Regions from separate parts of the Sphingomonas agrestis genome, predicted to be linked through region 2. Evidence: riboswitches for the same ligand, from Rfam matches in the RefSeq annotation. Region 2 holds a riboswitch; each other region holds the start of a gene.
What was found. A riboswitch is a leader RNA that binds a small molecule or an ion and turns the genes downstream of it on or off. The one in region 2 is predicted to bind cobalamin.
Positions count from the first base shown of each region.

Region 1 (10,143 bases), on a different contig from region 2:
CCGCGTGCTGCTCGCCCGCGCGCTCGCGGTGCAGGCGCCCGCGCTGATCGCCGACGAGCCGCTCGCCAGCCTCGATCCCGGCCACCAGCTCGACGTGATGGAACTGCTCCGCGACGAGGCCCGGGCCGGCGCGCTGGTCATCGCCGTCCTCCACGATTTGACGATGGCCGCACGCTATTGCGATCGGCTGGTGCTGGTCGATACAGGCACGATCGTCGCCGACGGCACCCCCGCGGAGGTGCTGACGCCCGCCAACCTCCGCACGGTCTACGGTATCGACGCTCGCGTCGAACTCGGCGGCGATTGGCCGGCGATCACCACCCTGGGGAGGAGCCGCGCGTGAGCTATCGCGACCAAGGCCATGACACCGTCCCACTCTTCGACCCCGAACTGGTAACCGCCGCGCAGGCCGACATCGCCGAGCATATCGATCGCGTTTCGCGGGCGCTGTACCTTCCCTTCGAGGCGAGCTGCCCCGACGCGCCGCTCGCCGAGCGGCTCGACCGCATCTACGCAAGCGACCGCAGCCAGGCCAACCTGCTGCGCACCGCGATCGTCGCCGACGCGCATCGCGGCCCCCGCCTCCAGGCACTGGCGACCGACCCGCGCCTCCGCGCCGAGGCCGAGCGCGTCAGCGAACGCAAGCTGGAGACGTCGGTCGTCCGCATCCGCGCCAGCATCGCCAGTTTCCCCGAGCATCGCCACCCCTGGCACTCCGACGTTTCCCGCGACGACGGCATCGCCTGCGGCAAGGTCTGGACCACCGCCTGGATCCCGCTCACCGACGCCGGGCCCGGCCGTGGCGGGCTCGAGATCGTCCCCGGCCGCCGGGCCGCCCCGCTCGCCACCCAGACCGACCAGGGCCTCCGCATCACCGAGGAATCGCTCGCCGGCATGCCCCGCCTCCAGCCCGAATGCCCCGCGGGCAGCGCGCTGCTGCTCGATCGCTTCACGCCGCATCGCACCTTGCCGACCACCAGCGCACGCTTCGCGCTTGTCGTATGGTTCAAGGCCGCCTAGAGGCGGCGCCGCGACAGGTTCCCCGGCGACGGGGATGAAAACGGGAACGGATAAAATCCGGCTGCCCCTGCAACTGTAAGCGGTGAGTCATCGGCCACATGCCATTGGGGTTTCGATCCCGAGAAGGCGGCCGAACCGGCGTCGACCCGCTAGCCAGGAGACCTGCCCGTCGCGGTCGTCCTTCGTGCGGACAGGGTGTTCCGGGCGGACGGGGGTGAACCCGAGAGACGACAGGTTTGGCCGCGCGCGTGCGCGGGCGATGCCGTCTGTCCTCGCGACATCGGCACCGCCTGCGCGCGGGCACGGCCGTGTCGACAAGGGTCCTACCGTGAAGTCCGTATTTACGTTTGCCGTCTCGCTTTCCGCTCTCACCGCCGCCGCGCCCGCGCTCGCCCAACAGGCCCCCGCCCCCGACGCCGCGACCACCGAAACCCATGGCGACATCGTCGTAACTGCCACGCGCACGCCCGTGTCGATCGACCAGGTGCCCGCCTCGATCACCGTGCTCGACAAGGCGAGCATCGACCGCAGCCAGGACATCGGCGCCACCGAGCTGCTGCTCCGCACCCCCGGCATCAGCATCTCGCGCAACGGCGGCTACGGCACCTCGACGTCGCTGCGCATCCGCGGCGCCGAATCCGACCACACCGTCGTCGTCATCGACGGGGTCAAGCTCAACGACCCTGCCGCGACCGGCGGCGGCTTCAATTTCGCCAACCTCCTCGCCGGCGACATCGCCCGCATCGAAGTGCTGCGCGGGCCCCAGTCGATCCTGTGGGGCAGCCAGGCGATCGGCGGCGTGGTCAACATCGTCACCGCCGAAGCCAGCTCGGACTATGAAGGCAGCTTCGACGTGGAAGCCGGCTCGCGCCAGACGGTGAGCGCCCGCGCCGCAGTCGGGGGACGCACCGGTCCGCTCAGCTGGCGCCTCGGCGCCCAGGCCTTTTCCACCGACGGCATTTCGGCGATCGCCCCGGCGTTCGGCGGCAAGGAGCCCGACGGCTACACCAACCAGAACCTCGCCGGCCGTGCCAGGCTCGATCTCACCGCCAATCTCAGCGCCGAGGTCCGCGGCTATTACTCCAACGGCCGCGTCGACATCGATTCGACCAGCGGCGACAATGCCGACTATTCGCGCAACGAGGAATTCGTCGGCTATGCCGGCGTCAATCTCGACCTGCTCGACGGCCGCCTGCGCAACCGGTTCGGCTATGCCTATACCGACACCGATCGCGACAGCTTCGGCCCGGCGCGCGCGCGCCCGCTGAGCTTCGAATCCGAAGGCCGCAACAAGCGCCTCGAATATCAGGGCAGCTTCGCCTTCACCCGCGGCATCTCGGCGACCTTCGGCGTCGAGAATGAGCGCTCGAAGTTCCGCAGCCGCTCGCCCGCCGCGTCGCTCGCCACCCCGCTTCCCGCCTTCGCCACCGGCAATGCCGAGATCACCAGCGCCTATGCCCAATTGAGCGTCGAGCCCATCGAGGGCCTGACGCTCAACGGCGGCATCCGCCACGACGATCACAACCGCTTCGGCGGGCAGACCCTGTTCGCCGCGGGCGGCGTCTGGCGGCTCCCCACCGGCACGATCCTGCGCGCCAATTATGGCGAGGGCTTCAAGGCGCCGTCGCTCTACCAGCAGTTCAGCGAATACGGGAACGTCGCGCTCGCCCCCGAGCGCGCGACCGGCTGGGAAGCCGGCGCCGAGCAGCAATTGTTCGGGCGGAAACTCGTGATCGGCGCGACCTGGTTCGAACGCACCACCACCGACCAGATCATCTACAACGGGTGCACGACGACGTCGACCGTGCCGCTCTGCTTCGTGCCGGGCAGCACCACCGTCCGCCGCTTCGGCTATTATTCGAACGTCTCGCGCGCCGAAGCGCGCGGGATCGAGGTCAGCGGCGCGCTCAACCTCGCCGGCTTCACGCTCGACGGCAATTACAGCTGGATCGAGGCCGAAGACCGCTCGGCCGGCACCGCGACCTTCGGCAACTGGCTCCCCCGCCGCCCGCGCGAGACCGCCAACGGATCGATCGGCTATGCCTTCCCGTTCGGACTCAGCACCGGCGCCGCGGTCCGCTGGGCCGGGCACAGCTTCGACAATGCCGCCAACACTACCCGGCTCGACAACTACACGCTGGTCGACCTGCGCGCCGAGCTCAAGGCGAACGAGGCGTTCAGCGTCTTCGCCCGCGCCGAGAACGTGTTCGACGAGGAATATATGACCGCCTATCGCTACGGCACGCTCGGCCGCAGCTTCTATGCCGGCATTCGAGGGAGGTTCTGATGGATCGACGCCACGCATCCACCTTGTGGATCATGCTGCTGACGCTGGCGAGCGTCGCGACGAGCTTCGCGCTCGCCTGCACCGCGCCGGTATCGGCGCTGGCGGCGCTCGCGGCGGTGCATATGCGCCGCCGCGACGGCGTCGCGCTGGCGCTCGTCGCCTGGGGCGCCAACCAGGCGATCGGTTTCGCCTTCCTCCAGTATCCGCACGATCCCAAGACGCTCGCCTGGGGGCTCGGGCTCGGCACCGCCGCGGCAGGCGCGGCGTTCGGCGCCTATGCCGCGCTGGCCCGGCTGCGGGTAGAGTCGGTCGCGGCCAAGCTCGGCGTCGCCTATGTCGCGGCGTTCGTGGCAGGCAAGCTGGTCACCCTCGCCTGGGCGACTTTGCTCGGCGGCGTCGCGATCACGCTCCACCCGGGCTATTCGTTCGACCAGTTCGTCCGCAACGGCGCGATCCTGATCGCTCTGTACTTGTTCTACCGGGTGCTGACCGCCGCCGGCGTCCCCGCCCCGCGCCAGGCGACCGCCTGATGCTGACGCGCGTCGCGGACGGCCCCGCCGTGGTCGCGTGCAAGACGTGCCGATATTCGGCAGACGCACGCGACGACGCGCAGGGCGTCCGCGGCGGCGTGCGGCTGGTGGCGGCGCTCCGCGAAGTGCAGGCCGGCGACACCCGCTATGCCGGCATCGCCGTGCAGGAAATGCCCTGTCTGTTCGCGTGCCAGGATCATTGCACCGTCCATCTGCGTGCACCCGACAAGGTGGGCTATGTCCTCGGCCGCTTCGCCCCCGACGAACAATCCGCCCGCGCGATCCTCGACTATGCCGTCCATTATGCCGCGAGCGATTTCGGTCGCGTGCCCTTCAAAGAATGGCCCGAAGGTGTGAAAGGCCATTTCATCACCCGCACGCCGCCACCGGGATATGTCGCCGAATGATTTTTGCCTCGCCTGAAGCCTTCCGCGCAGCGCTCGCCGATCTGCCGGCGCCCGATGCGAGCGCGACCAGCGCCGCACGTGCACGCCAGGCACAGCTCACCAAGCCGGCGGGCTCGCTAGGCCGGCTCGAGGAAGTCGCCGTGTTCCTTGCCGGCTGGCAGCATCGCGAGCGCCCGCGGATCGATCGCGCCCGCGCCGCGATCTTCGCGGGCAATCACGGCGTGACGGTGCACGGCGTCAGTGCCTTTCCCAGCAGCGTCACTGCGCAGATGGTCGCCAATTTCGAGGCCGGCGGCGCAGCGATCAACGCGCTGTCGGATGTGGCGGGGCTCGAGCTCGAAGTCGTCGCACTCGATCTCGACACCCCCACCGCCGATTTTACTAGCGCGCCGGCGATGACCGAAGCCGAATGCCTTGCCGCGCTCAACGCCGGCGCCGCAACGGTGGCCAGCGATCTCGACCTGCTGACGGTCGGCGAGATGGGAATCGGCAATTCCACCGCCGCCGCAGCGCTTTGCGCGCGCAGCCTGGGCCGCAACGTCGCCGACTGGATCGGCCCGGGCACCGGCGTCGATGCCGAAGGGATCGTCCGGAAAGCCGAGGTCGTCCGGCGCGCGCTCGGCTTCCACGCCGACGCCCCCCGCGACGCCTTCGAGACGCTGCGCCGCGTCGGCGGACGCGAGATCGCCGCGATTGCCGGCGCCGTGCTGCGCGCCCGGCAGCTCGGCGTGCCGGTGGTGCTCGACGGCTTCATCAGCACCTCGGCGATCGCCCCGCTCGCGGCCGACAACCCGGCCATCGCCGCGCATTGCATCGCCGGCCATTGCTCGGCCGAGCCCGGACACGTCCTGCTGCTCGCGCGGCTCGGGCTCGATCCGCTGCTGTCGCTCGGCATGCGGCTCGGCGAAGGCAGCGGCGCCGCGGTCGCGGTCGGCGTGATTCGCTCGGCGCTGGCGGCGCACGACCGGATGGCGACCTTTGCCGAGGCCCAGGTCTCGGCAAAGTTGTGAATCCCTTCACGCTGCACCTGCTGCGCCACGGCGCGCCGCTGTTGCCCGGCCGATTGATGGGCCGCACCGACGGCGAGCCCACCTCGGAAGGCATCGCCGCCTGTGTGGATCAGGCGCGCGACCTCGGCATCGAACGACTGGTCGCCACCGACCTCCGGCGCAGCCGCTGCGCCGCGGAGGCGTTGGCACAGGCCACCGGCACGTCCCTGACGGTCGATACGCGCTGGCGCGAACTCGATTTCGGCGATTGGGACGGCCTTGCGCCGAGTGAGATCGATCCCGAGGCGCTGATGCGATTCTGGGAAGATCCCGACGCCAATCCGCCCCCCGGCGGCGAACGCTGGTCGTTGCTGGTCGCACGCGTGGGCGACGCGCTCGATGCGCTGCCGCCGGTGGACACGCTGGTAGTGACGCATGGCGGCGCGATCCGCGCGGCGCTGCACCTTCTCTGCGGCTTCGACCAGCGCCAGCTCTGGGCGTTCGATCTGCCTTATGCTGCGCTGCTGTCGCTGCGCGTCTGGCCGGGCGACACGCCGAGCGCGCAGATCACCGGGCTGCGCGCATGAAGGGGCTGGTGATCGCGCTCCTGTTCCTCACCCGCCTGCCCATGCCGCGCGTCCAGGTCAGCGATGCCGAGTTCGCCGCATCGATGCGGTGGTTTCCCGCGGTCGGCCTGATCCTCGGCGCGCTGATCGCGGGCGGCACCTGGGCCGGCGCCCAGCTCGATCCATGGGTCGGCGCGCTCGCCGGGGTGGCATTATGGGTGGGCCTGACCGGCGCGCTCCACCTCGACGGGCTCGGCGACGTGGCCGATGCGTGCGGCGCCGCGCACAAGCACCGCGAGCGCGTACTCGAAGTCCTCGCCGATCCGCACCTCGGCAGCTTCGGCGCCGTCGCGATCGGGCTCCAGCTCCTCGCCAAGCTCATCCTGCTCCACGCCCTGGTCGAGGCCGGCGGCTTCGTCGCCTTGCTCCTCCTTCCCTTTGCGGCGCGCATCGGGCCGCTGGTCTGGACGTGCTGGCTTCCCGATCTCCACGCCGGGCTCGCTTCGCGTTTCCGCAACATGGTGCGGCCTGCCGATCTGGCGATCTGGGCGATCGCCCTCGTCGCCGGCGCCTGGTTCGCGCCCGCACTGCTCGCCACCCCGTTGCTCCTGCTCGGATGGGGCTTCTGGCTGCGCGCAAAGCTCGGCGGGATTTCGGGCGACGGCCACGGCGCAGGGATCGAAGTGACCGAGACAGGCCTGCTGCTCGCCACCCTGATCGTCGCCAGGCTCGCATGACCGCCTGGACCTGGCACGGCGGCGGCGTGGAAGCGGCGCGGCGCCAGTTCGGCAGCGGCGACTGGCTCGATCTGTCGACCGGGATCAATCCCGATTCCTGGCCCGGCGTCGCCGATCTCGCGATCGACTGGCAGCGCCTCCCCGAGCCGCACGCGCTTGCCGAACTCGAAGCCGCCGCCGCCGCGCACTTCGGCGTCGATCCCGGCCATGTCTGCGCCGTCCCCGGCACCGAACTCGCGCTACGGCTGGTTGGCCGGTCGATCGGCGGCTCGGCGCGATACCTCGCCCCGGGTTATCGCACGCATGGCGAGATGATCGCCGGCAGCATGCCGATCGCACGCGATGCCCTGGACGACTATGTCGGCACGCTGGTTCTGGCCAACCCGGGCAACCCCGATGGCCGTGTGCTGTCGCCCGCCCAGCGCCGCGCGTTGCTCGACCGCCACGCCCATGCCTGGCTGCTGCTCGACGAAGCCTTTGCCGATGCCGATCCGGCGCTCAGCCTCGCCGGCGAAGTAGGCGACACCCGCCGGCTGGTGATCTTCCGCTCGTTCGGCAAGTTCTTCGGGCTCGCCGGCGTGCGGCTTGGCTTCGTGCTCGGCCCCGACTCCATCCTCGCGCCGCTCCGCACCGCGCTGGGTGCCTGGCCCGCCTCCGCCGCGGCGATTGCGATCGGCACCGCTGCCTATCGCGACCGCGACTGGATCGCCGCCACCCGCGTCCGCCTCGAAGCGCAGGCAGCCGCGCTCGATGCCGTATGGGTCCGCGCCGGATTCCAGCCGAGCGGCGCCTGCCCGCTCTTCCGGCTGATCGAGACTCCCCATGCGCTGTGCCTGTTCGAGCGCCTCGCCCGCCACGCGATCCTCACCCGCCCCTTCGCCGAGCGGCCCGATTGGCTGCGCATCGGCCTGCCGCCCAATGGCGAGGCACTGGCCCGGCTGGAAGCGGCGCTGAGCCGTGGCTGAGCACGTGGCGCTCGTCGCCCTGATGCTCGACGCCACGATCGGCTGGCCGGGCGCGCTCTATCGCCGCATCGGCCATCCGGTCGGCGGCTTCGCGCGTCTGATCCACACCTGCGAGACCAGCTGGAACCGTGCCCGATACGGCTTCGAGACCCGGCGCCTGCTCGGCATCGCGACCGTGCTGCTGCTCGTCGTCGCCGTGGGCGGCGGCGCGTGGCTCGTCCAGCATCTGCTGCTGGCATCGCTCGGCACCTATGGCTGGCTCGCCGTGGCGGCGCTCGCCTGGCCCGCGCTCGCCCAGCGCAGCCTGTTCGACCATGTCCGCCCCGTCGCCACCGCACTATCCGCCGGCGACCTCCTCGCCGCGCGCAACGCCGTCGCGAAGATCGTCGGCCGCGACACCGCCGCGCTCGACGAGGCCGGCGTCGCCCGCGCCGCGATCGAGAGCCTCGCCGAGAGCTTCTGCGACGGCGTCGTCGCTCCCTTATTCTGGTTGCTGCTGGCCGGCCTGCCGGGCGTGTGGATCTACAAGGCGGTCAACACCGCCGACAGCATGATCGGCCATCGCGAGGAACGCTGGCGTGCCTTCGGCTGGGCTGCCGCGCGCAGCGACGACGTGCTCAACTGGGTCCCCGCGCGCCTTTCGGGCATCCTGCTTTGTATCGCCGGTGCCGGCGGCTGGCGCATCCTGTGGCGTGACGCCCGCGCGCACGCCTCGCCCAATGCGGGCTGGCCCGAAGCGGCGATGGCCGGCGCGCTGGGGCTGCGCCTCGCCGGCCCGATCGCCTATGACGGCGCGATGCACGCCAAGCCCTGGATCGGCGATGGCCGCGCCGACGCGAACGCCGCCGATATCCGCCGCGCGCTGCGCGTCTATCTGCACGCCTGCCTGCTGCTCTGGCTGATCGCGGGAGGTGTGGCGTGGGCGCTTTGATGCTCCAGGGCACCGGGTCGGACGTCGGCAAGTCGGTGCTCGTCGCCGGTTTGTGCCGCGCCTTCGCCAATCGGGGCCTGCACGTCCGCCCGTTCAAGCCGCAGAACATGTCGAACAACGCCGCGGTGACGATCGACGGCGGCGAGATCGGCCGAGCCCAGGCGCTCCAGGCGCTCGCCTGCCGGGTCGCGCCGCATACCGACATGAACCCGGTGCTGCTCAAGCCCCAGGCCGACCACACCTCGCAGTTGATCGTCCACGGCCGGGTGCGCGGCACGCTGGGCGCCGGTAATTTCCGTGCGGCGCGCGGCGCATTGCTCGCCGACGTGCTCGAAAGCTACCATAATCTGCAAAAACAAGCCGATTTGGTGCTCGTCGAAGGCGCCGGTTCGCCCGCGGAGATCAATCTGCGCGCCGGCGACATCGCCAATATGGGCTTCGCCCGCGCCGCGAACGTCCCTGTCGTCCTGGTCGGTGACATCGACCGCGGCGGGGTGATCGCCGCGATCGTCGGCACCCGCGCAGTGATCGACCCCGCCGACGCCTCGATGATCAAAGGCTTTATAATCAACAAGTTCCGCGGCGATCCAGCGCTGTTCGAAGACGGCTATCGCGCAATCGAAGAACGCTCGGGCTGGCGCGGCCTCGGCGTCGTCCCCTGGCTCCCCGCCACCGCCCGCCTCCCAAGCGAAGACGCGGTGATTCTCGATCGCCCCCCCGAACCGCATACCGAACGCAAGCGCATCGCCTGCCCGATTCTCCCACGCATCTCGAACTTCGACGATCTCGATCCCTTGAAGCTCGAGCCCGGCGTCGAACTGGTGATGGTGCCCCCCGGCCAGCCACTTCCCGACGCGGCGCTGATCGTGCTGCCGGGCTCCAAGGCGACGATCGCCGACCTCGCCTTCCTCCGCGCGCAGGGCTGGGACATCGACCTGCGCGCACATCACCGCCGCGGCGGCGCAGTGCTCGGGTTGTGCGGCGGCTACCAGATGCTCGGTCGCAGTGTCGCCGACCCGCTCGGCATCGAGGGACCGGCAACGCAGGTGGAAGGGCTCGGCCTGCTCGATGTCGCGACCGAATTGTCCGCGGCCAAGACGCTACGCCCCATGACCGGCACTGCGCTCGGCGCACGGGTCGAGGGCTATGAAATGCACATGGGCCGCACCACCGGCCCCGACACGGGCCATCCCTTCGCGCTGCTCGACGACGGCACGCGCGACGGCGCGATCAGCCGCGACGGCAGCGTGCTGGGCACGTATCTCCACGGGCTGCTCGCCCGCGCCGAGACGCGCCGGGCGCTGCTCGCCCGAATCGGCGTGGACGGATCGGGGGTCGACTATACCGCCGATGTCGATGCCGCGCTCGACGCCATTGCCGCCGAACTCGAACGCCATCTCGACATCGACGTGCTGCTTCGCCTCGCCCAGGAGCCCGCATGACACCGCACAGCCTGTTCGTCCTCGGTGGCGCGCGCTCGGGCAAAAGCCGCTACGCCCAGCAGCGCGCCGAGGCGCTCGCGGGCCCGCACGTCTTCATCGCCACGGCCGAAGCCTGGGACGACGAGATGCGCGACCGGATCGCGCGGCACCGCGCCGATCGCGACGCACGCTGGACCACGATCGACGCCCCGCACCAACTCCCCGCCGCGATCCGCGCACAAGGCCCCGATACGGTGCTGCTGGTCGACTGCCTGACGCTCTGGATCTCG
Region 1 is NZ_JAWJEJ010000002.1:470,040-480,182, reverse strand. It holds gene RZN05_RS18310 (ABC transporter ATP-binding protein) at 1-343, shown strand, start outside; gene RZN05_RS18305 (phytanoyl-CoA dioxygenase family protein) at 340-1,020, shown strand; cobalamin riboswitch at 1,019-1,204, shown strand; gene RZN05_RS18300 (TonB-dependent receptor plug domain-containing protein) at 1,280-3,307, shown strand; gene RZN05_RS18295 (hypothetical protein) at 3,307-3,837, shown strand; gene RZN05_RS18290 (DUF1636 domain-containing protein) at 3,837-4,244, shown strand; gene cobT (nicotinate-nucleotide--dimethylbenzimidazole phosphoribosyltransferase) at 4,241-5,254, shown strand; gene RZN05_RS18280 (histidine phosphatase family protein) at 5,251-5,820, shown strand; gene RZN05_RS18275 (adenosylcobinamide-GDP ribazoletransferase) at 5,817-6,536, shown strand; gene RZN05_RS18270 (aminotransferase class I/II-fold pyridoxal phosphate-dependent enzyme) at 6,533-7,501, shown strand; gene cbiB (adenosylcobinamide-phosphate synthase CbiB) at 7,494-8,432, shown strand; gene RZN05_RS18260 (cobyric acid synthase) at 8,420-9,874, shown strand; gene cobU (bifunctional adenosylcobinamide kinase/adenosylcobinamide-phosphate guanylyltransferase) at 9,871-10,143, shown strand, end outside.
Region 1: linked by a shared signal. The riboswitch ahead of RZN05_RS18300 (TonB-dependent receptor plug domain-containing protein) and the one ahead of metE (5-methyltetrahydropteroyltriglutamate--homocysteine S-methyltransferase) in region 2 are both predicted to bind cobalamin.

Region 2 (10,143 bases):
CGCTGGCCGCGGCGCCGCGCGTCGATCGCTTCCGCGCGCAGTTCCTCAAGAACCTCGCACGGGCGCTGGCCAGCCGCCGCCCCGCCGCGGTGCCGGCCGCGCCGGACAGCTTGAGCGATGCGGAAGCGGCGATCCTGCTCCATCTGAGCCAGGGGTATTCGAACAAGGAAATCGCCCGGCTGATCGGCATGTCGCCCGATACGGTGAAATATCGCCTCAAATCGGTGTTTCGTAAGATTGGTGTCACGAAACGGCGCGATGCGGTGCGCGTCTCGCACGAACGCGGCCTGATCGCCGCGGCGGACCCGGCGCCGGCAGCCTGATCGGCGCCGCTTGCCCGGCGGCGCGCCGGCGCCTTACCCACTTTTGCCCAGGCCTTACCCTGAAAAGCGCGTGACGCTTTCCGCTCCTGCCATGTTCAATGGGGTGCAGGATTTTGGAACCATTTTCCGGCGCCAAGCCACCTAGAGGCAAATAGCCCGAGGCTGGAGAGCGTCTTTTGGACAGAGCGGGGGTTTGCACATGGCACAGCGACTGGTTTCGGGAATTTCGAGGACGCGGCAGCTCAGGCGGGGGCTGCTGACGGCCTGCGCGCTGGTCGCATGGTCGGGCACGGCGATGGCGCAGGAGGCCGGCGAGCCCGATGAGGACATCATCGTCACCGGCGAGCGCGCGCTTTCGGGCACGAAGACCGACACCCCGGTCACCGAGATCCCCCAGTCGGTGAGCGTGATCACCGCCGAGGACTTCACCGATCGTGCGGCGGTCAACCTCCAGGACGTCATCCGCTACAGCGCGGGCGCCACTCCCGAGCTCAACGGCGTCGATACCCGCGGCGACTTCCTCGCGGTGCGCGGCACCGGCGCCGAGCAGTATCTCGACGGCCTCAACCGCATGCCAGGCTTCATCTATGGCGGCCGGCTCGAGATCTTCACCATCGAGCGCGCCGAGCTGCTGCGCGGGCCTTCGTCGACGCTGTACGGCGGCGGCGGCGCGGGCGGCATCCTCAATTCGATCAGCAAGCGTCCGCAGGAGACGTTCGGCGGCGAGATGGGGATCATCTATGGCACCGACGACTACAAGCAGGCGCAGATCGACGTCACCGGCCCGCTGGTCGACGGCGTCTCGGCGCGCCTGGTCGGCATGGTTCGCGATGCGGACTTGCAGCAGAAGGGGCAGAAGAACGATCGCATCGTCGTGATGCCGTCGGTCACGCTGCGTCCCGGTCCGGACACCGAAGTGACTTTCATCGGCCTGTACCAGCGCGACAAGCTGGGCAGCCAGACCTATCTGCCGACCAGCAAGACCGTCGACGGCAGCGGCGCGACCAAGATCTCCGACGATTTCTACCTCGGCGAGCCGGACTATAATCACACGCATTCGAGCCACTATGCGTTCTCGCTGCTGGTCTCGCATCGCTTCAGCGACAACCTCGCGTTCAACAGCCGCAACCGCGCGTTCGAGCAGGACACGGATTACCAGGAAGTGTTCGGCTATACCGGCTTCGGCGGCGCCTATGCCGATGCCGGCCGCACGATCGCCAACCGAGCCTGGTATCTGAACCGCGCCAAGTACACCGGGCTCAACAGCGACAACAATCTGGTGCTGACCTTCGGCACCGGCCCGCTCGAGCACCAGATCCTCGGCGGGTTCGATTATACCGAGTTCCGCGAGGACAAGGAGGAGGGATTCGGCCAGGCGCCGGGGCTCAACCTGTACAACCCGGTCTATGGCGTGCCGTTCGCATCGGGCGTGGGCTGGATGACCGACACCAAGAACTCGCAGACCGGATTCTACTTCCAGGATCAGATCCGCGCCTGGGACCGCGTCTCGCTGGTGTTCGGCGCGCGGCACGACGATGTGAAGTCGAACGTCAACAACGTGCAGCTCGAAGGCAACAAGGCGTGGACCTTCCGCGCCGGGATCATCGCCGACGTGGTCAAGGGCGTGTCGCCGTACTTCAACTATTCCGAATCGTTCCTGCCGGTGTTCGGATCCAACTTCTTCGGCGTGGCCTATGTGCCCCGGAGCGGTCGCCAATATGAGGCGGGCATCAAGTTCCAGCCGACCTCGCGGATGCTGTTCACCGTCGCGGCGTACGACATCGAGGAACAGAATGTCCTGATCGCTGATCCGAACGAGCTGCAGAACTTCATCCAGGGCGGATCGACTCGCTCGCGCGGCATCGAGGCGGAAGCCAATGTGAAGCTGCCCGGCAATCTCGATCTGACTGCGTCGTACAGCTACACCCGCGCGGAGTATCTGGTGGCCGATGGCCGGCTGCGCGGCGACCGTCGCGAGAACCTGCCCGAGCATCAGGCGTCGGCCTGGGCGTCGAAGCGGTTCGATCTGGGCGGCGACCTCGCCCTCAAGCTCGGCGCCGGCGTGCGCTACCAGAGCGACAAGGTCAGCTTCGACCAGCTCTACCGCGTCGATCCGGTGACGCTGGCCGACGCGATGGCCGAGCTGAGCTACGGCAAATGGTCGCTCTCGGTGAACGGCTCGAACATCTTCAACGAGCGCGTCTACACCAATTGCAGCTATGGTGGCGCGCCGGTCAACGAGGGCTATTGCTACCTCGGCAAGGACCGCACGGTCCTCGGCACGTTGCGCCGTCGCTTCTGACGGATCGACCTGACGACCGGAGCCGCGCAACGATGCGCGGCTCCGTCTTGCAACATGAATATCGGGATCATCGCATGCACCGCACCGCCACCTCGCCTGTCCTCCGCCTGCTGCTCGGGGGCGCCGCGCTGCTCGCGATCGGCGCCGGCCCGGCGCCCAAGGGCCCGACCGCCGACCTGATCCTCACCAATGCGCGCGTCTATACCGTCGAAGAGGGCCAGCCCTGGGCCGAGGCGGTGGCGATCAAGGATGGCAAGATCCTCGCGGTCGGATCGGCGAAGCAGATCGCGGCGCGCAAGGGCGCGGCGACCAAGGTGGTCGATATGGGCGGCAAGTTCGTCATGCCCGCGTTCGGCGACGCGCATGCGCACCCGATCTTCGGCGGCATGAGCCATGCGCGCTGCTCGCTCCATTCGGGCAATACGATCGAGGACTATCAGCGCCTGATCAAGGCGTGCGTCGACAAGACCCCGGGCACCGGAACGATCTTCGGATCGGGCTGGAACCAGACGCTGTTCCCGCCCAAGGGCATTCCCAACAAGTCGTTCCTCGATGCGGTGTCGAAGGATCGGCCGCTGATCTTCGAATCCGATGGCCACACGCTGTGGGTGAACTCGAAGGCGCTCGAGCTCGCCAAGATCACCCGCGACACGCCGGACCCCAAGAACGGCACGATCGACCGCGACGAGAAGGGCGAGCCGATCGGCGCGCTCGAGGAATCGGCGATGGCGTTGGTCGAGCCGCTGATCCCGGCGCCGACGCCCGCCGATCTCGAAGGCGCGATCACGTATACCGCGCGCTTCTTCAACAGCCTGGGCATCACCTCGTGGCACGACGCCTCGGTCGAGTGGGACAAGAACGGCAGCAAGGCGCTCGACGCGTATCAGGCCGCCAAAGCCCGCGGCACGCTCACGGTCCACACCGCGATGGACTGGCACTGGAACAACGACCGTGGAATGGACCAGCTCGGCGACATCCTCAAGCTTTCGGCGAAAGCAAAGGAGATCGGGCTAACTGCCAATGGCGTGAAGTTCTTCATCGACGGCGTGATCCCGCAGCAGACCGCGGCGATGCTCGAACCCTATGAGGGCACCGACGTCAAGGGCGCCACCCAGATCGCGCCCGATACGCTGGCGCAAGCGGTGGCGGCGCTCGACGCGAAGGGCATGCAGTCGCATTTCCACGCGATCGGCGATGCCGGCGTGCGCCAGGCGCTCGACGCGGTCGAGAAGGTTCGCGGCCAGAACGCCGCGCACGACACGCGGCCGATGATGTCGCACATGAACGTGATCGATCCCGCCGACCAGGTGCGCTTCGGCAAGCTTGGCGTCGCGGCGATCTTCCAGCCGCTCTGGGCCTGCGACGAAGCCTATATGCGGCTCACGATCGAGCGGATCGGGCCCAAGCGCTCAGGGTACATCTATCCCGCCAACAGCATCCGCAAGGGCGGCGGGCTGGTCGCCTATGGCGCCGACTGGTCGGTCGCTTCGGCCAATCCGCTCGAAGGAATCGAAGTGGCGCTCACTCGCGTCGCACCGGGCGGCACGTCTGCGCCCTTGATCGCGACCGAGGCGGTGACCCTCGAACAGGCGCTGCGCTCCTACACGCTTAACGTCGCCTATGTGAACCATCTCGAAAAGCTGACCGGTTCGATCGTGGCTGGGAAGAGCGCCGACATCATCGTACTCGACAAGGACCTGTTCCGCATCCCGGTGCAGCAGATCCACCAGACCAAGGTGCTGCTGACGCTATTCCAGGGCCGTGCGGTGTTCGGCAAGCTCGACAGCGTGGCGCGCTGAGCCGGATCCGGTCGATCGAAGTGAACCGATGAGCCGCTATGCCCCCCGCCGCCCCGGCGACGTCGCCAGGTTCGTGCGAAGCGAGATGCTTGGTCTCGTCGTCACGCACGACGCGCAGGGCTATATCTCGACGCCGCTGCCGCTTCTCGCCGAAACCGGCGAGGACGGCGCGGTGCATACGATCATCGGCCATTTCGCCAAGGCCAACCCGCACGTCGCGCGAGTCGAGGCGAACCCGCAGGCGCTGATCAGCTTCCTCGGGCCGCACGGCTATATCGGGCCGGCGGCGGTTTCGAAGCCGGGCTGGGCGCCGAGCTGGAACTATCAACTCGCCCAGTTCGAAGTCGAGATCGCGCTCGAACCCGATCAGGGCGATGCCGCGATCCGCTTGCTGGTCGATGCGCTCGAGCAGGATTTCCCCCAGCCCTGGACGCCGGAGCAGATGGGCGAGCGCTATTCCCGCCTCACGCCGCATGTCGTCGCGTTCCGCGCGCAGGTCATCCGTCAAAGCGCGCGGTTCAAGCTCGGCCAGGACGAGGATCGCGAGACCTTCCGCGAGATCGTCGATGCGCTGGGCGACACCCCGCTGGCGCACGCGATGCTCGACCAAGCGCAGTATTGAGCGTCATATAAAGAATTCTTTATATGACGCTTGACGCGACTTGCCCGTGGTGCAATTGAGCGCGGGTCAAGGTTCTTCGTCCGGGGTTCGCCCTGCGTCGGAGCTAAGACGGGAAGCCGGTGCGATGCCGGCGCTGCCCCCGCAACTGTAAGCGGCGAGCTGCGGTCCAAAATGTCACTGGGGCGTGCCCTGGGAAGACGGACCATCGGCTGTGACCCGCGAGCCAGGAGACCTGCCTTCGACGCGATAACGTCCACCGGCGGGGTGCCCGGATTGGCCGCTTGCGTGCCGGCCGGGTCGTTGGTCGCGCATGTGCGCGTCTAGTTCGCGTCTCTCGCCCCATTCTTCGGGGTTGAAGAACATGACCATTACCGTTGCTACCTTGGGGTTTCCCCGCATCGGCCCGCGCCGTGAGCTCAAGCACGCGCTAGAGGCGCATTGGGCGGGCAAGATCGGCGAGGCCGAGCTGCTCGACGCCGCATCGGGGCTGCGCACCGCCGCCTGGGCGCGGCAGAAGGCGCTGGGCGCCGACTGGCTGCCCTCAAACGACTTCTCGCTCTACGATCACGTGCTCGACACCAGCGTGATGCTGGGGGCGATCCCCGAGCGCTATCGCAGCGCCGATGGCGAGGCGGGGCTGGCGACCTATTTCGCCATGGCGCGCGGCACAACCGGGGACGATCACGGCGCGTGCAGCCATGGCAGCGTCACCGCGTGCGAGATGACCAAGTGGTTCGACACCAATTATCATTATCTCGTCCCTGAGTTGGTCGCCGGGCAGAAGCTGGCGCTCAACCGGCTCAAGATCGTCGACGAATATCGCGAGGCCAAGGCGCAGCGCTATGAAACGCGCCCAGTGCTGCTCGGACCGGTGACCTGGCTGAGCCTCGCCAAGGGCCGGGGCGTCGATCCCTTCGACTATCTCGATGAAGTCCTGGGGCTCTATTCGGTAATCCTCGGACATCTGGCGCAGGTCGGTGCCGAATGGGTGCAGATCGACGAGCCGGTGCTGGTGCTCGATCTCGATGACAAACAGCGTCGCGCGCTGACCCGCGCCTATGCCAGGCTGTCGCGCTCGGGTCCCAAGCTGATGCTGACCACCTATTTCGGCGGGCTCGGCGAAAATCTCTCCTTTGCGGCGGCGCTGCCGGTGGCGGGGCTGCATGTCGACCTGGTGCGCGCGCCCGAGCAGCTCGACGCGGTGCTCAAGGCCGCGCCGAAGTCGCTGCTGCTGTCGCTCGGGGTGATCGACGGGCGCAACGTGTGGCTCGCCGACCTCGACGCGCTGCTCGCGCGGATCGAGCCGATCGCGGCGACGCGGGACCTGGTGCTCGCGCCGTCCTGCTCGCTGCTCCACGTGCCGGTCGATCTGGCGCTGGAGAAGAAGCTCGATCCGGAGGTGACGCAGTGGCTCGCCTTTGCGGTGCAGAAGATCGAGGAGCTGGCGTTGCTCAAGCGGGCGCTCAACAACGGGCGCGGCAGCGTTGCCGGCGAACTGGCCGAAGCCTCGCAGGCCGCGGCGAGCCGCAAGGCGTCGCCGCAAGTGCACAACCCGCAGGTCCGCGAGCGGGTGGCCGGGGTGACGGCGGCGATGGAGGCGCGGCAGTCGGAGATTGGCGTGCGGACTGCGGCGCAGGCGGCGGTGCTTGGCCTGCCGGCGTTTCCGACGACGACAATCGGGTCGTTTCCGCAGACCGGTGAGGTGCGCAATGCCCGGGCGCGGTTCAACCGGGGCGAGCTCGACGCGGCAGCGTACGAGGCCTTCCTGCGGGAGGAGACCGAGCGGACGATCGCCTGGCAGGAGGAAATCGGGCTCGACATGCTCGTCCATGGCGAGTTCGAGCGGAACGACATGGTCCAGTATTTCGGCGAGCAGCTTTCGGGGTTTGCCTTCACCATCAATGGCTGGGTCCAGTCCTATGGCTCGCGCTGCGTGCGACCGCCGATCCTGTTCGGCGACGTTTCGCGGCCCAAGCCGATGACGGTCGCGTGGTGGCGCTATGCGCAGAGCCTCACGGAAAAGCCGGTCAAGGGGATGCTCACCGGGCCGGTGACGATCCTCAACTGGTCGTTCGTCCGCGACGACCAGCCTCGGGCGGAGTCGTGCAGGCAGATCGCCCTGGCGATCCGCGACGAAGTGACCGACCTGGAAGCCGCCGGGTGCAAGGCGATCCAGATCGACGAGGCGGCGCTGCGGGAAGGGTTGACGCTGCGGCGCAAGGATTGGGCCGGGTATCTCGACTGGGCGGTCGCCGCGTTCCGGCTGTCCGCCGCGGGGGTGGGGGATGCCACCCAGATCCACACCCATATGTGCTACTCCGAGTTCAACGACATCCTGCCGGCGATCGGGGCGATGGAAGCCGATGTGATCTCGATCGAAACCGCGCGGTCGCAGATGGAATTGCTCGAGGGGTTTGCGGCGTATCGCTATCCCGGCGCGATCGGGCCGGGGGTGTACGATATCCATGCGCCGCGGGTACCCGGCGAGGCCGAGATGGTCAGCCTGATGCGGCTGGCGCAGGCGCATCTACGGCCTGAGCAGCTTTGGGTGAACCCGGATTGCGGGCTCAAGACGCGGAACTGGGCGGAAGTGAAGCCAGCGATCGAGGGGATGGTCGCGGCGGCGCGGACCTTGCGGGCGGGGTGAACCCTGCAACTCCCCTCCCTGAAAGGGAGGGGCTGGGGGTGGGTGCCGCTGCGAAGACAGCGGCTCGGCGGCGAGCGAAGGAGCTCGCTGCGCTCGCTACCCACCCATGATCGGGTGAACAGCGCCCCGCGCTGTTCAGGCCATGCCAGGGGCATGGCCGACCCGATCATCCCTCCCTTGCAGGGAGGGGAACCATCTTAGCCTTCCACCAGCGGGTGCTTGCCGCGGACGTCGTCGAGCAGGCGCTCGATGATCGCGTTCTCGCCGGGGCTACCTGAGGGAGCGACCGCCCAGTTGCAGTGCGGGTGCGTCTCGGCGCTGTAGACGCGCACCCGCCCGAGCGCGGCGCGCCAGTCGCGCTTGGTGCCGCCGGCCTTTCGGACCAGCGCGTTCACTAGAACGTCCTCGAGGTCGCCCGCGGTCATTCGCTGGGGCGGCCGCCGGGCTTCCACTCGGGCTTGGCCTTGCTGTTCGCCAGGCTGGCGAGCGGCTTGACCAGCGACTGGATCGCCCGCGCCATGAACGGCAAGTCGAGCTTGTCGATCGTGTCCTCGGGCGTGTGGTAGGTCGGCACGGTCGCCCAGCCCGAGACGGTGTGCGCCACCACCCCGCGCAGCGCCAAGGCGTAATTGTCCGAGCGCTGGAAGAAGTTCTGCTCGGGATAGGGATCGGTGGTGACCAGCCCGCCATGCGCCTTCAAGGTGTCGCCGAAGGTCGAGCGCTCGAACCCGGTCATCATCATCGTCCCCGCGGGGAGCTTGGGATCCTGCTGGCCGATCATCTCGATCTCGAGATTGGCGACGATGTCGGCGAGCGGCACCGGCGGATGATCGGCGAACCAGTGCGCGCCGAAGCCGCCCGCCTCCTCGCTGCCATAAGCGGCGAACAGGATGCCGCGGCGGTGCTTCTTGCCGGCCAGCACCCGCGCCAGCTCGATCACCGCGGCGGTGCCCGAGGCGTCGTCATTGGCGCCGTACATCACCTGCCCGTCGGGGCGGACGCCGAGATGGTCGAGATGCGCCGTGACCAGCAGCACGCCCGCGGCCGGATCGGTGCCGGGGAGGTAGCCGATCGCGTTGGTGGTGACCTGCTGCTGCTGGACCAGCCCCGGCAGTTCGAGCGCGATCTGCGCGCCATCCTGCGCGGCGAGCTTGTCGAAGGCGGCGTCGTTCAGCGCCAGGATGTTGCGCCGGGGGCGAGCCGTCTCGCCCTTGATATAGCGTGGCAGGCGGGGGCGGGCGCCGATGACATCGTAATAGCCGCGCACCTCTTCGGTGGCGCGGATGATGACGAGCTTAACCTTCGACTGGTCGACCTGGCCCGCGACCTGGAGCCCGTTGGCTGCGGGATTGGTGACGAGCAGCACGTCGGCGGCCGGCGCGGCCTTGGGATCGGTGCCGGCGAAGAGAGTGAGCTTGCCGCGGATCGGATCGCCATTCGACGAGAACAGCATCGGCGCATCGACCGACGCGCCGTTCGCGGTGAGGACTGGGGCGCCTTCGAGCTTGAAGCTGATCACGTCGATCGGCTGGGTATAGCCGGCCATGCCCGGTGCGATCGCCAGGCCATGACCGCGGAACATCGCCGCGACATAGGCGGCCGCCGCGGCCTCGTCGGGCGTCGCGCTGCCGCGGCCGCGCAGCGCCGGGCCGGCGAGCACGTCGACATGCGCGCGGACCTGCTCGGGGGTGATCGGCGCGGGTGCGCGCTGCGCCTGGGCGGCGGTGGCGAGCCCCACCGCCAGTGCGCCGGCAAGGAGGATGGTCTTCGGCTTCATGGTGCCCCGCGTTCTGGAAGGTGCGCCATCCTTAGGAAGCCGCGCGGAGTAGGGCAACGGGGCGGCGGCAGGATAATCGCGCGCATGCGCCTCCGATCAGCGGAACGGCGGCTCGTTGAACGCGCGCAGTTTGCGCGAGTGGAGCTTGGCGCCTTCGCGGCGGAGTTCTTCCACCGTCTCGATGCCGATGCGGAGATGCTCGTTGATCGCGCGCTCGTAGAAGCGATTGGCCTGGCCGGGCAGCTTCAGCTCGCCGTGGAGCGGCTTGTCCGAAACGCATAGCAAGGTCCCATAGGGCACGCGGAAGCGATAGCCCTGCGCGGCAAGCGTGGCGCTCTCCATATCGACCCCGACGGCGCGGCTGAGCGAGAAGCGCAAGGCCGTGCGCGAATAGCGCAGCTCCCAGTTGCGATCGTCGGTGGTTACGATCGTGCCGGTGCGCAGCCGCTGCTTGAGCTCGTCGCCCGACTGGCCCGAAACGGTCTCCGCCGCGCGGGCGAGCGCAAGCTGGACCTCGGCGATCGCCGGAATCGGGATCTCGGGGGGCAGCACGTCGTCCATGATGTGATCGTCGCGCAGATAGGCGTGGGCGAGGACATAGTCGCCGATCCGCTGGCTGGGGCGCAGGCCGCCGCAATGCCCGATCATCAGCCATGCCTCGGGGCGCAGCACC
Region 2 is NZ_JAWJEJ010000001.1:741,888-752,030, forward strand. It holds gene RZN05_RS03225 (helix-turn-helix transcriptional regulator) at 1-323, shown strand, start outside; gene RZN05_RS03230 (TonB-dependent siderophore receptor) at 523-2,625, shown strand; gene RZN05_RS03235 (amidohydrolase) at 2,700-4,424, shown strand; gene RZN05_RS03240 (FMN-binding negative transcriptional regulator) at 4,453-5,046, shown strand; cobalamin riboswitch at 5,099-5,299, shown strand; gene metE (5-methyltetrahydropteroyltriglutamate--homocysteine S-methyltransferase) at 5,408-7,693, shown strand; gene RZN05_RS03250 (hypothetical protein) at 7,891-8,118, opposite strand; gene RZN05_RS03255 (M28 family metallopeptidase) at 8,115-9,470, opposite strand; gene RZN05_RS03260 (AMP nucleosidase) at 9,567-10,143, opposite strand, start outside.

Region 3 (10,143 bases), on a different contig from region 2:
CTTCGAGGTCGAGGAAGCGGTTCTTGAGGAAGACCACGCCGAGATCGATCATCTTCGCGGTATCGTCGGTCGCCCAGCTGCGCTCGTCGGCAAAGCAGCGCAGCCATTGCTGCCAATAGGCTTCGGAGACCGACCGGATTTCCGGCTCCAGCGCGGCCCAGGCGTCGCGGCTCGAACGCACCAGCGATCCCTCGACGTCGAACACGCGCAGCCGCGCGCGCATGTCGATCCGGGCGCTCATCGTGCCGGCAACCGGCAAATCCTTGGTCGAAGCCACAGTCAACTGGTCCCCTGACGCGGCCGCGATGGAATGCGCCGCCCCTCGCACCCGCTATGCCGCTGGATTGGTTAAGAGGGGGTTAGAGCCCGCGCCGCGGACGTATCCCGACTTGCATCCGTTGCATCGGGGACTAAGGAAGCGGCGACGACCCGAAAGGAATATTCTTGGCCAACGTCCGCAACCCAGCGCGACCGCTCTCGCCGCATCTGTCGATCTGGAAATGGGGCCCCTCGATGGCGGTCTCGATCCTTCACCGTGTCACCGGCTCCGGCATGGCGACCGTGGGGACGATCCTGTTCGTCTGGTGGCTCGCGGCGCTGGCCTCGGGCCCGGCGGCCTATGCCGCGTTCCTCGACCTGTTCACGCTCGAATCGGGCAAGCTCAACATCGCCGGCTACGTCGTCGGGATCGGGCTGACGCTGTCGTTCTTCCAGCACATGGCCTCGGGCGTGCGCCACCTGTTCCTCGACACGGGCGCCAATTTCGAGCTCAAGGCGAACAAGGCCACCGCGCTGTCGACCTTCCTCGTCTCGATCGCGCTGACCGCGGCCTTCTGGGCCTGGATCCTGGAGAAGACCAATGGGTGACGGCACTCCTCTCGGCCGCGTCCGCGGTCTCGGTTCGGCGCACCAGGGCGCAGAGGGCTGGTGGCACCACAAGATCAGCGCGGGATCGAACCTCGTACTGGTCCTCTGGTTCCTGCTCTCGATCGCGCTGCTGCCCGCCTATGACTATGCGACGATCAGCGGCTGGCTTGCCCAGCCCTGGGCGGCAGTGCCGCTGATCCTGCTCGTCGTGAGCACCTTCTATCACTTCCACCACGGCCTCACCGTGGTGATCGAGGATTACCAGCACGACCACAGCCGCTTCGTGCTGCTGCTCCTGCTCAAGTATTTCACGATCGCGACCGCCACGCTGGCGATCTTCTCGATCCTCAAGGTCGCCTTCACTGCCGGAGCCGTCGCCTGATGTCCGCTGCGTACAAGATCATCGACCACACCTACGACACCGTCGTCGTCGGCGCGGGCGGTTCGGGCCTGCGCGCGACGATGGGTTCGGCCGAGGCCGGGCTCAAGACCGCGTGCATCACCAAGGTGTTCCCCACCCGTAGCCACACCGTGGCCGCGCAGGGCGGCATCGCCGCTAGCCTCGGCAACAACTCGCCCGATCACTGGTCGTGGCACATGTTCGATACCGTCAAGGGTTCGGACTGGCTCGGTGACCAGGACGCGATCGAATATATGGTCCGCGAGGCCCCGCAGGCCGTGTACGAGCTCGAACATGCCGGCGTGCCGTTCAGCCGCAACGACAACGGCACGATCTACCAGCGCCCGTTCGGCGGCCACATGCAGAATATGGGCGAAGGCCCCCCCGTGCAGCGCACCTGCGCCGCCGCCGACCGCACCGGCCATGCGATGCTCCACGCGCTCTACCAGCAGAGCCTGAAGTACGACGCCGATTTCTACGTCGAATATTTCGCGCTCGATCTGATCATGGAAGACGGCAAGTGCCGCGGCGTGATCGCGCTGTGCATGGAAGACGGCAGCATCCACCGCTTCCGCAGCCACGCCGTGGTGCTCGCCACAGGCGGCGGCGGGCGCGTCTACCAGTCGGCGACCTCGGCCCACACCTGCACCGGCGACGGCAACGGCATGGCGTTGCGCGCAGGCATCGCGCTGCAGGACATGGAGTTCGTCCAGTTCCACCCGACCGGCATTTACGGCGCCGGCGTGCTGATCACCGAGGGCGCCCGCGGCGAAGGCGGCTACCTCACCAATTCCGAGGGCGAGCGCTTCATGGAGCGCTATGCCCCCTCGGCCAAGGATCTCGCCAGCCGCGACGTCGTCGCGCGCTCGATGGCGATGGAGATCCGCGAGGGCCGCGGCGTCGGCAAGGAGAAGGATCACATCTTCCTTCACCTCAACCATATCGATCCGAAGATCCTCGCCGAGCGCCTGCCCGGCATCACCGAGACCGGCAAGATCTTCGCGGGCGTCGACCTCACGCGCCAGCCGCTGCCCGTGGTCCCGACCGTCCACTATAATATGGGCGGCATCCCGACCAATTATCATGGCGAAGTCGTCCACAATAAGGACGGCAATCCCGACACCGTCATCCCCGGCCTGTTCGCAGTCGGCGAGGCGGCATGCGTCTCGGTCCACGGCGCCAACCGCCTCGGCTCGAACTCGCTGATCGATCTCGTGGTGTTCGGCCGCGCCACCGGCCTGCGCCTCAAGGAAATCGTCAAGCCCGGCACCGCGCACGCGGCGCTGCCGGCGAATTCGGAGGAGTATTCGCTCACCCGTCTCGATCATTTCCGCAACGCCAAGGGCGCGCGCCCGACCGCGGAGATTCGCCGCGACATGCAGAAGACGATGCAGCGCCACTGCGCCGTGTTCCGCGACAGCGCGCTGCTGGCGGAAGGCGTCACGCACATGGACGAAGTCTATAAGGGCTTCGGCGATGTCGGCATTACCGATCGCTCGCTCGTGTGGAACACCGATCTGGTCGAGACGCTCGAACTCGACAATTTGATCGGCCAGGCCGTGGTGACGATCCAGTGCGCCGCCAACCGCAAGGAAAGCCGTGGCGCGCACATGCACGAGGACTTCCCCGACCGGAACGACGCCGAGTGGATGAAGCACACCGTCGCGACGTTCGAAGGCTGGGGCGGCAAGGGCGGCGCGGTATCGATCGATTATCGGCCGGTGCACGACTACACGCTCACCGACGAGATCGAGTATATCAAGCCCAAGAAGCGGGTGTACTAGCGGAAACACCCTGCCCGAGATCGCGCCTTCCCGGCAAGGGTGGCGCTACCGGGCAGGTTCTTCCGCGGGTGTCTTGCGGAACAGCGCCCGGTCCTCGGGGCTGAAGCCGAACTTGATCATCACGAACAGAAAGGTGACCAGGATCGCCGGCATGCCGAGGCTCAGTTCGGCCCATTCATAGCGGTGCGGCAGCGACGTAAACGCCGCGCCGACCAGCCCCGCTGCACCGATCGCGACGAAGAAGGCCGGGCGGATGCTCACCACCGGCGCGCCGAGCAGCCGCCGCAGCATCACCGCCTTGACCACCGATCCGATCGTCACCGCCGTCGCTAGCGCCGCCGCCGGCCCCGCCGCCTGCACCGGCTCGGACCAGCCCTGCGCCCGCGCCACGAAGACGAAGCCGAAGCTCAGCGCGATCTGGAGGAGCAGCACCGCGAGCGAGATCATCAGATTGCGGTGCCGCGCGACATAGATCAGCCCGGTCTCGCAGACTGCCCCGGTCGAGGCGAGCACCTCGGCGACGAGCAGCACGCACATCACCCCGGCGCCGATCACGAATTCGGGCCCGATCAGTCCCATCACACCCTCGGCGGGGATGCCGAAAACGACCAAGCACGCCGCCTGCGCGCTGACGATCCAGAAGCCGACCTGGCGCACCTGCTTGGCGACGGCCTTGCGGTCGTTCTCGGCAAGGCTGTGCGTCACCACGGGGGCGAGGATCGGATCGAAGCTCGATTTCAGCCGCTGCGGAATCGAGGCGACCTGCTGCGCCATGTAATAGATGCCGACCACCCCCGGGCTGAACAGCAGCGCCAGGATGAAGCGATCGACATTGCGCGTCCCCCATTCGATGGCGTCCGCACCGGCCAGCGGCGCGTTGCGGCGGGCGAGCGCGACGATGTCGGCGAAGCGCGGATGCCAGCCGCGCGGCATGCCATATTCGCGCACGAACGGCACCACCGACGCAGCCAGCGCGGCGAGCATCGACAGCACATAGGCGTACATCAGCCCATCGCGCGTCGAGACATAGGAGAAGCCCCATGCCGCGATGCTGATCGTCCACGGCTCGACGACCGCGCGCGCGGTCACCGACGCCCCGATATTGTGGCGATAGGCGAGTGCGGCCAGCGTCACGTCGGAGATCGCCACCGCGAACACCACCAGGGGCAGCAGCCGCTCGAGCCCCATCACCGGGCTGTTGGGATACATGACCTGCGGAAACGCGATCAGCACCGCGCTGGCGATCGCCGAGGCGCCGCACGCCACCAGTACCGCGTCCCACACGACATGCGCGTGCGGCCGGTCGGTGGCGGCCAGCGCCTGCGCCAGCCCGCGCTTGAGCCCCAGCGTCGCGAGCAGCGCGGCGACTTCGATCACCAGGACCGCGATCGCATAGCGCCCGACGATATCCGGCCCATAAGCCCGCCCGGCGATGAACAGGAACGGCAGCCGCGCGGCGAGCCGCAGCAGGAAGCCCAGGATGTTGGTCCGCCCGCCCTTGGCGAGGGCGTTGATGTCGTCGGCCGCCGGTGCGGCGGGCTCGCTCAATGCGCCGCGCCCCAGCTCGGGCCTACCCCGATCTCGACACCGAGCGGGACGGTGAGCTTGATCGCGGGCTCGGCCGCCGTCGCCATCACGCGTTCGATTACCCCGCGCGCCTTCTCCACATCGGCTTCGGGCAGTTCGAACACCAATTCGTCATGCACCTGCATCAGCATCCGCACCTTGGGCAGCCCTGCGTCGAGCAGCGCCGGTCCCATCCGCGCCATCGCGCGCTTGATGATGTCGGCGCTGGTGCCCTGGATCGGCGCGTTGATCGCCGCACGCTCGGCGCCCTGGCGCTCGTGCTGGACGCTCGACTTGATCCGCGGGAAGTGCGTCTTCCGGCCGAACAAGGTGGTCGTATAGCCCCGCGCGCGCACTTCCTCGGTCGTCGAGACGATATAGTTGTTGATGCCCGGGAAGCGCTCGAAATAGCGGTTGATCATGTCCTGCGCTTCGTCGGGCGTCACGTCGAGCCGGCCGGCTAGGCCCCAGCGCGAGATGCCGTAGAGGATGGCGAAGTTGATCGTCTTCGCCCGCCCGCGCGTGTCGCGATTGACTTCGCCGAACAGCTCCATCGCAGTCATGGAGTGGATGTCGTCGCCATTCTCGAACGCGGTGCGCAGCGCCGGCACGTCGGCGATGTGCGCGGCGAGGCGCAGCTCGATCTGCGAATAGTCGGCGGCGAGGATCACGTTGCCCGGCTCGGCGACGAACGCGTCGCGGATCTGGCGGCCGACTTCGGTGCGGATCGGGATGTTCTGGAGGTTGGGGTCGGTCGACGACAGCCTCCCGGTCTGCGCGCCGGTCAGTGAGTAACTCGTGTGGACGCGGCCCGTCTCGGGATTGATCTGCGCCTGGAGCGCGTCGGTATAGGTAGACTTCAGCTTCGAAAGCTGGCGCCAGTCGAGCACCTTGACCACCATCTCGCGGCCGGGAGAATCCTTGTCCGCCGCGATCCGCTCGAGTTCGTTGACGTCGGTCGAATAGACTCCCGACTTGCCCTTGCGCCCGCCCTTGATCCCCATCTTGTCGAACAGCACGTCGCCCAGTTGCTTGGGGCTGCCGATGGTGAACTTGAACCCGGCAATCGCGTGGATTTCCTCCTCGAGCGTCGCCATCTGCCTGGAGAATTCGTCCGAGAGCCGCGCGAGCGTCGCGGCGTCGACCTTGACGCCTTCGCGCTCCATGCCAGCGATCACCGATACCAGCGCCCGGTCGACCATCTCGTAGACGCGCGTGACGCTCTCATAGGCCAGCCGCGGCTTGAGGCGCTGCCACAGCCGCAGCGTGACGTCGGCGTCCTCGGCGGCGTAGCGAGTCGCCGCCTTGAGATCGACTTCGCGGAAGCTCAATTGCTTCTTGCCGGTGCCGACCACGTCCTTGAACGCGATGCAGCTGTGCGTGAGGTGCGTCGCCGCGAGCTCGTCCATGCCGTGGCCGTGCAGCCCCGCATCGAGATCGAAGCTCATCACGATCGTGTCGTCATACGGCGCGACGTCGATCCCGCGCTGGCGCAGCACGATCAAATCGTATTTGAGGTTGTGCCCGATCTTGAGGACCGCCGGGTCTTCGAGCAGGACTTTCAGCTTGGCCAGCACCAGCGGCTTGTCGAGCTGGACCGGCTTCTCGGCGAACATGTCGCTGCCGCCATGGGTGAGCGGGATATAGCACGCCCTGTTGGGGGCCAGCGCCATCGAGACACCGCACAGCCCGGCGCGCATCGCGTCGAGCTCGCTCGTCTCGGTATCGATCGCCACCCAGCCCTGGTGCGTCGCTTGCGTGATCCAGCGGTCGAGATCGGCCTCGGTGACCACCGTCTCATAGGCGTCGTGATCGCAGGGCGGATCCTCGGGCAGGCCGGGCGTCTCGTGCTTCTCGACCGGCGCATCGGCGACCGCCGAGAGCCGGTTGAGCAAGGTGCGGAAGCCGTGATGCTCGAGGAACGCCCGCAGCGGCGCGTCGGGAATGCCCTTCAACTCGAGCTCGTCGAGCGGATCGGGCAACGGCACGTCGCAGGCGAGCTCGACCAGTTTTCGCGACAGCCGCGCCATCTCGGCATGCTCGATCAGATTGTCGCGCATCTTCGACGGCTTCATGTCGGGCGCCGCTGCCAGCACGCCTTCGACATCGCCATATTCGAGGATCAGCTTCGCCGCGGTCTTGGGCCCGATCCCCTTCACGCCCGGCACATTGTCGACGCTGTCGCCCATCAGCGCGAGCACTTCGCCGAGCTTCTCGGGGCCGACGCCGAACTTCTCCTCGGTGTCCTTGGGCCCGAGCCGGCGGTTGTTCATCGTATCGAGCATGTCGACCGACGGATCGGTCATCAGCTGCATCAGGTCCTTGTCCGAGCTGACGATCGTCACCGACCAGCCCTGCGCCAGCGCCGCCTTGGTGTAGCTCGCGATCAGGTCGTCGGCTTCCCAGCCCGCCTCCTCGATGCACGGCAGGCTGAATGCGCGCGTCGCGTCGCGGATCATCGGGAACTGGGGGACCAGGTCCTCGGGCGCGGGCGGACGGTGCGCCTTGTACTGGTCGTACATCTCGTTGCGGAAGGTGTGCTCGCTCTTGTCGAGGATCACCGCCATGTGAGTCGGGCCGTCGGCCTTGTTGAGCTCGTCGACGAGCTTCCACAGCATCGTCGTATAGCCATAGACCGCGCCGACCGGCTCGCCATGCTTGTTGGTTAGCGGCGGCAGCCGGTGATAGGCGCGAAAGATATAGCCGGAGCCGTCGACGAGATAGAGATGGGGCATCGGCGCGGGGATAGCCGAGCCGGAAGGCCGGGCAAAGCCTTCGTTAACGCATGCGCCCTGCAACTCGCCGCCGCCCTACGCTGCTTGCGTTCGAACTTGGCTTTGCCCTGGCGCTGGCCTAAGGGCGCGCTCGTGGGGCGGCCAGCCGCTCCGCAAGATCGCGCCGGTGCCCCGACAAGGGGCTTAATCGGGAATGCGGTGCGGACCTCCAGGTCCAACTCCGCGGCTGTCCCTGCAACTGTAAGCGGCGAGCGCGATGCACTGGCTCCCTTCGAGGGAGCGGCCACTGGGCGACAAGCCCGGGAAGGCGTGCATCAAGCCCCGACCCGCGAGCCAGGAGACCTGCCGGCGCACTGGTCGCTCTTGCCTTGGTCCAGGGGATGGTCACGGCACGGTACTCCGTCTGAGCGACGACCAAGCGGCCGGGGCCGCTTCGGTGCGCGCGTCAGGCGTCCAAGCGCCCGCCCGACGCGTCACCGGCCGTACGCGGCAGGACCCGGCAGTCGTTGCGGCGCCGGGGGAATACCATGTTGAAGACCTTCGTTTCGATTCTCGCGATCGCCGCGGCCACGCCCGCGCTCGCCCAAACAGACGCCGGGCCGCAGGACGAGATCCTCGTCACGGCATCGCGCTCGGGCGAAGGCGTGCCGCTCAGCGCGCTCGCCGCCTCGGCCACCGTGCTCGACCCTGCCGCGCTCGAGCTGCGCCAGACGCGCATCGTTTCGGACATTCTGCGTGACGTCCCCGGGCTGTCGGTCAGCCGCATCGGCGGCATCGGCGGGCAGACCCAGGTTCGCGTCCGCGGCAGCGAGAGCAACCACGTCCTCGTCCTGATCGACGGCATCGAGGCTGCCGACCCCTATTATGGCGAATATGATTTCGGCACGCTGATCGCCGATCCCGCCGCGCGAGTCGAAGTGCTGCGCGGGCAGCAATCGTCGCTCTACGGATCCGACGCGATCGGCGGCGTGATCAACTACATCACCCTCTCGGGCGCCGAGGCACCGGGAATCAGCGCCCGCGCCGAGGGCGGATCGTTCGGCACCTATAGCGGCGCGGCGCGCGCTGCCGGCACCTCGGGCAGCTTCGACTATGCGCTGTCGGGCTCCTATTACCACACCGACGGCACCCCCACCGCGCGTGGCGGCAGCCGTAACATCGGATCGGACAGCGTGGGTGCCAGCGCCAAGCTCAATTGGGCGCCCTCCGCCAATTTCAAGCTGACCGGCGTCGCGCGCTACAGCCACACCGATGCCGACACCAACAACAGCGAGAGCGATCCGACGAGCCCGTTGTTCGGCTACACCGTCGACAGCCCCGGCGTGCGCTTCACCAACGAGGCATTCTATGGCCTGCTTCGCGCCGAACTGAGCGCGCTCGACGGCCGCTGGACCAACGCCGTCTCCGGCCAGATCGCCGACACCACCCGGAAGGGCTTCACTGCCACCGGATCGGACTATGGCGACAAGGGCCAGCGCTACAAGGGATCGTTCGTGTCGAGCCTGCGGCTGGGCACCGACACGATCGTCCACCGGCTGACCGGCGCCCTCGATTGGGAGCGCGAGCAGTTCCGCAACACTGCCCCCTCCACCGGCTCGCCGTTCGACGCGTTCACCGGCACGCGCAGCACCGACAATCTCGGGCTGGTCGGCCAGTATGAGCTGACGGTCGCGGGGCTCTCGCTCGGCGGCTCGGTGCGCTACGACGACAACAACCGCTTCGACGACACCACCACCTGGCGCGTCCAGGGCAGCTATCGCCTGCCCACCGGCACGCGGGTGCGCGCCGCCTACGGCACCGGCGTCAAGAATCCGGGCTATTACGAGCTGTTCGGCTATTCGGACGGGACCTATATCGGCAACCCGAACCTCAAGCCGGAAAAGTCGGAGGGCTGGGAAGCCGGGCTCGAGCAGAGCTTCGCCGATGGCCGCGCGACGATCGGCGCGACCTACTTCGATTCCAGGCTGACCGACGAGATCTACACCAGCTATCCCGCGCCCGATTTCGTCGCGACCCCGGCCAACCGCACCACCAGGTCGAAGCAGCACGGCGTCGAAGCCTTTGCCAGCGTCCGGCCGATCCCGCAGATCCGGCTCGACGCGGCCTATACCTGGCTCGACGCGCAGGAGAACGGCGTCGAGGAAGTGCGCCGCCCCAAGCATGTCGCCAGCTTCAACGCGAGCGTGTTCAGCACCGACGAGCGCTTCTCGACCACGCTCACCGTCCGCTACAACGGCCGCACCAACGACGTCGCCTATATCGATCCCAGCTTCGTGCCCGTGACCGTGTCGATGCAGGAATTCGTGCTGGTCAATCTCGCCGCGGACTACCGCATCACCGAGCGCGTCTCGCTGTTCGGCCGCGTCGAGAACCTCTTGAACGAGGAGTATGAGGAAGTGTTCAGCTTCGCGACGCCGGGCCGCGGGGCCTATGGCGGCGTGCGCGTGCGCTTCTGATGCGCAGCGAGGCCGAACACACCGCCCGGATGAAGAAGGTCCAGGCGGCGCAGGCGAAGAAGCTCGCCACCAAGACGATCGAGAAGGGGCTGGTGATCGTCCACACCGGCCCCGGCAAGGGCAAGACTTCGGCCGCGCTCGGCATGGTCGTGCGCGCGATCGGCCACGGGATGAAGGTCGGCGTCGTCCAGTTCGTCAAGGGCGCGATGGCGACCGGCGAGAAGGCGGTGTTCGATCGCTTTCCCGAGTTCGTCGAGTTCAAGCCGATGGGCGAAGGCTTCACCTGGGATACCCAGGACCGCGCCCGCGACATCGCGGTCGCGCGCGAGGCCTGG
Region 3 is NZ_JAWJEJ010000002.1:482,930-493,072, reverse strand. It holds gene RZN05_RS18360 (methyl-accepting chemotaxis protein) at 1-241, opposite strand, end outside; gene sdhC (succinate dehydrogenase, cytochrome b556 subunit) at 445-867, shown strand; gene sdhD (succinate dehydrogenase, hydrophobic membrane anchor protein) at 860-1,249, shown strand; gene sdhA (succinate dehydrogenase flavoprotein subunit) at 1,249-3,051, shown strand; gene RZN05_RS18340 (lipopolysaccharide biosynthesis protein) at 3,097-4,599, opposite strand; gene polA (DNA polymerase I) at 4,596-7,352, opposite strand; cobalamin riboswitch at 7,500-7,716, shown strand; gene RZN05_RS18330 (TonB-dependent receptor plug domain-containing protein) at 7,880-9,808, shown strand; gene cobO (cob(I)yrinic acid a,c-diamide adenosyltransferase) at 9,808-10,143, shown strand, end outside.
Region 3: linked by a shared signal. The riboswitch ahead of RZN05_RS18330 (TonB-dependent receptor plug domain-containing protein) and the one ahead of metE (5-methyltetrahydropteroyltriglutamate--homocysteine S-methyltransferase) in region 2 are both predicted to bind cobalamin.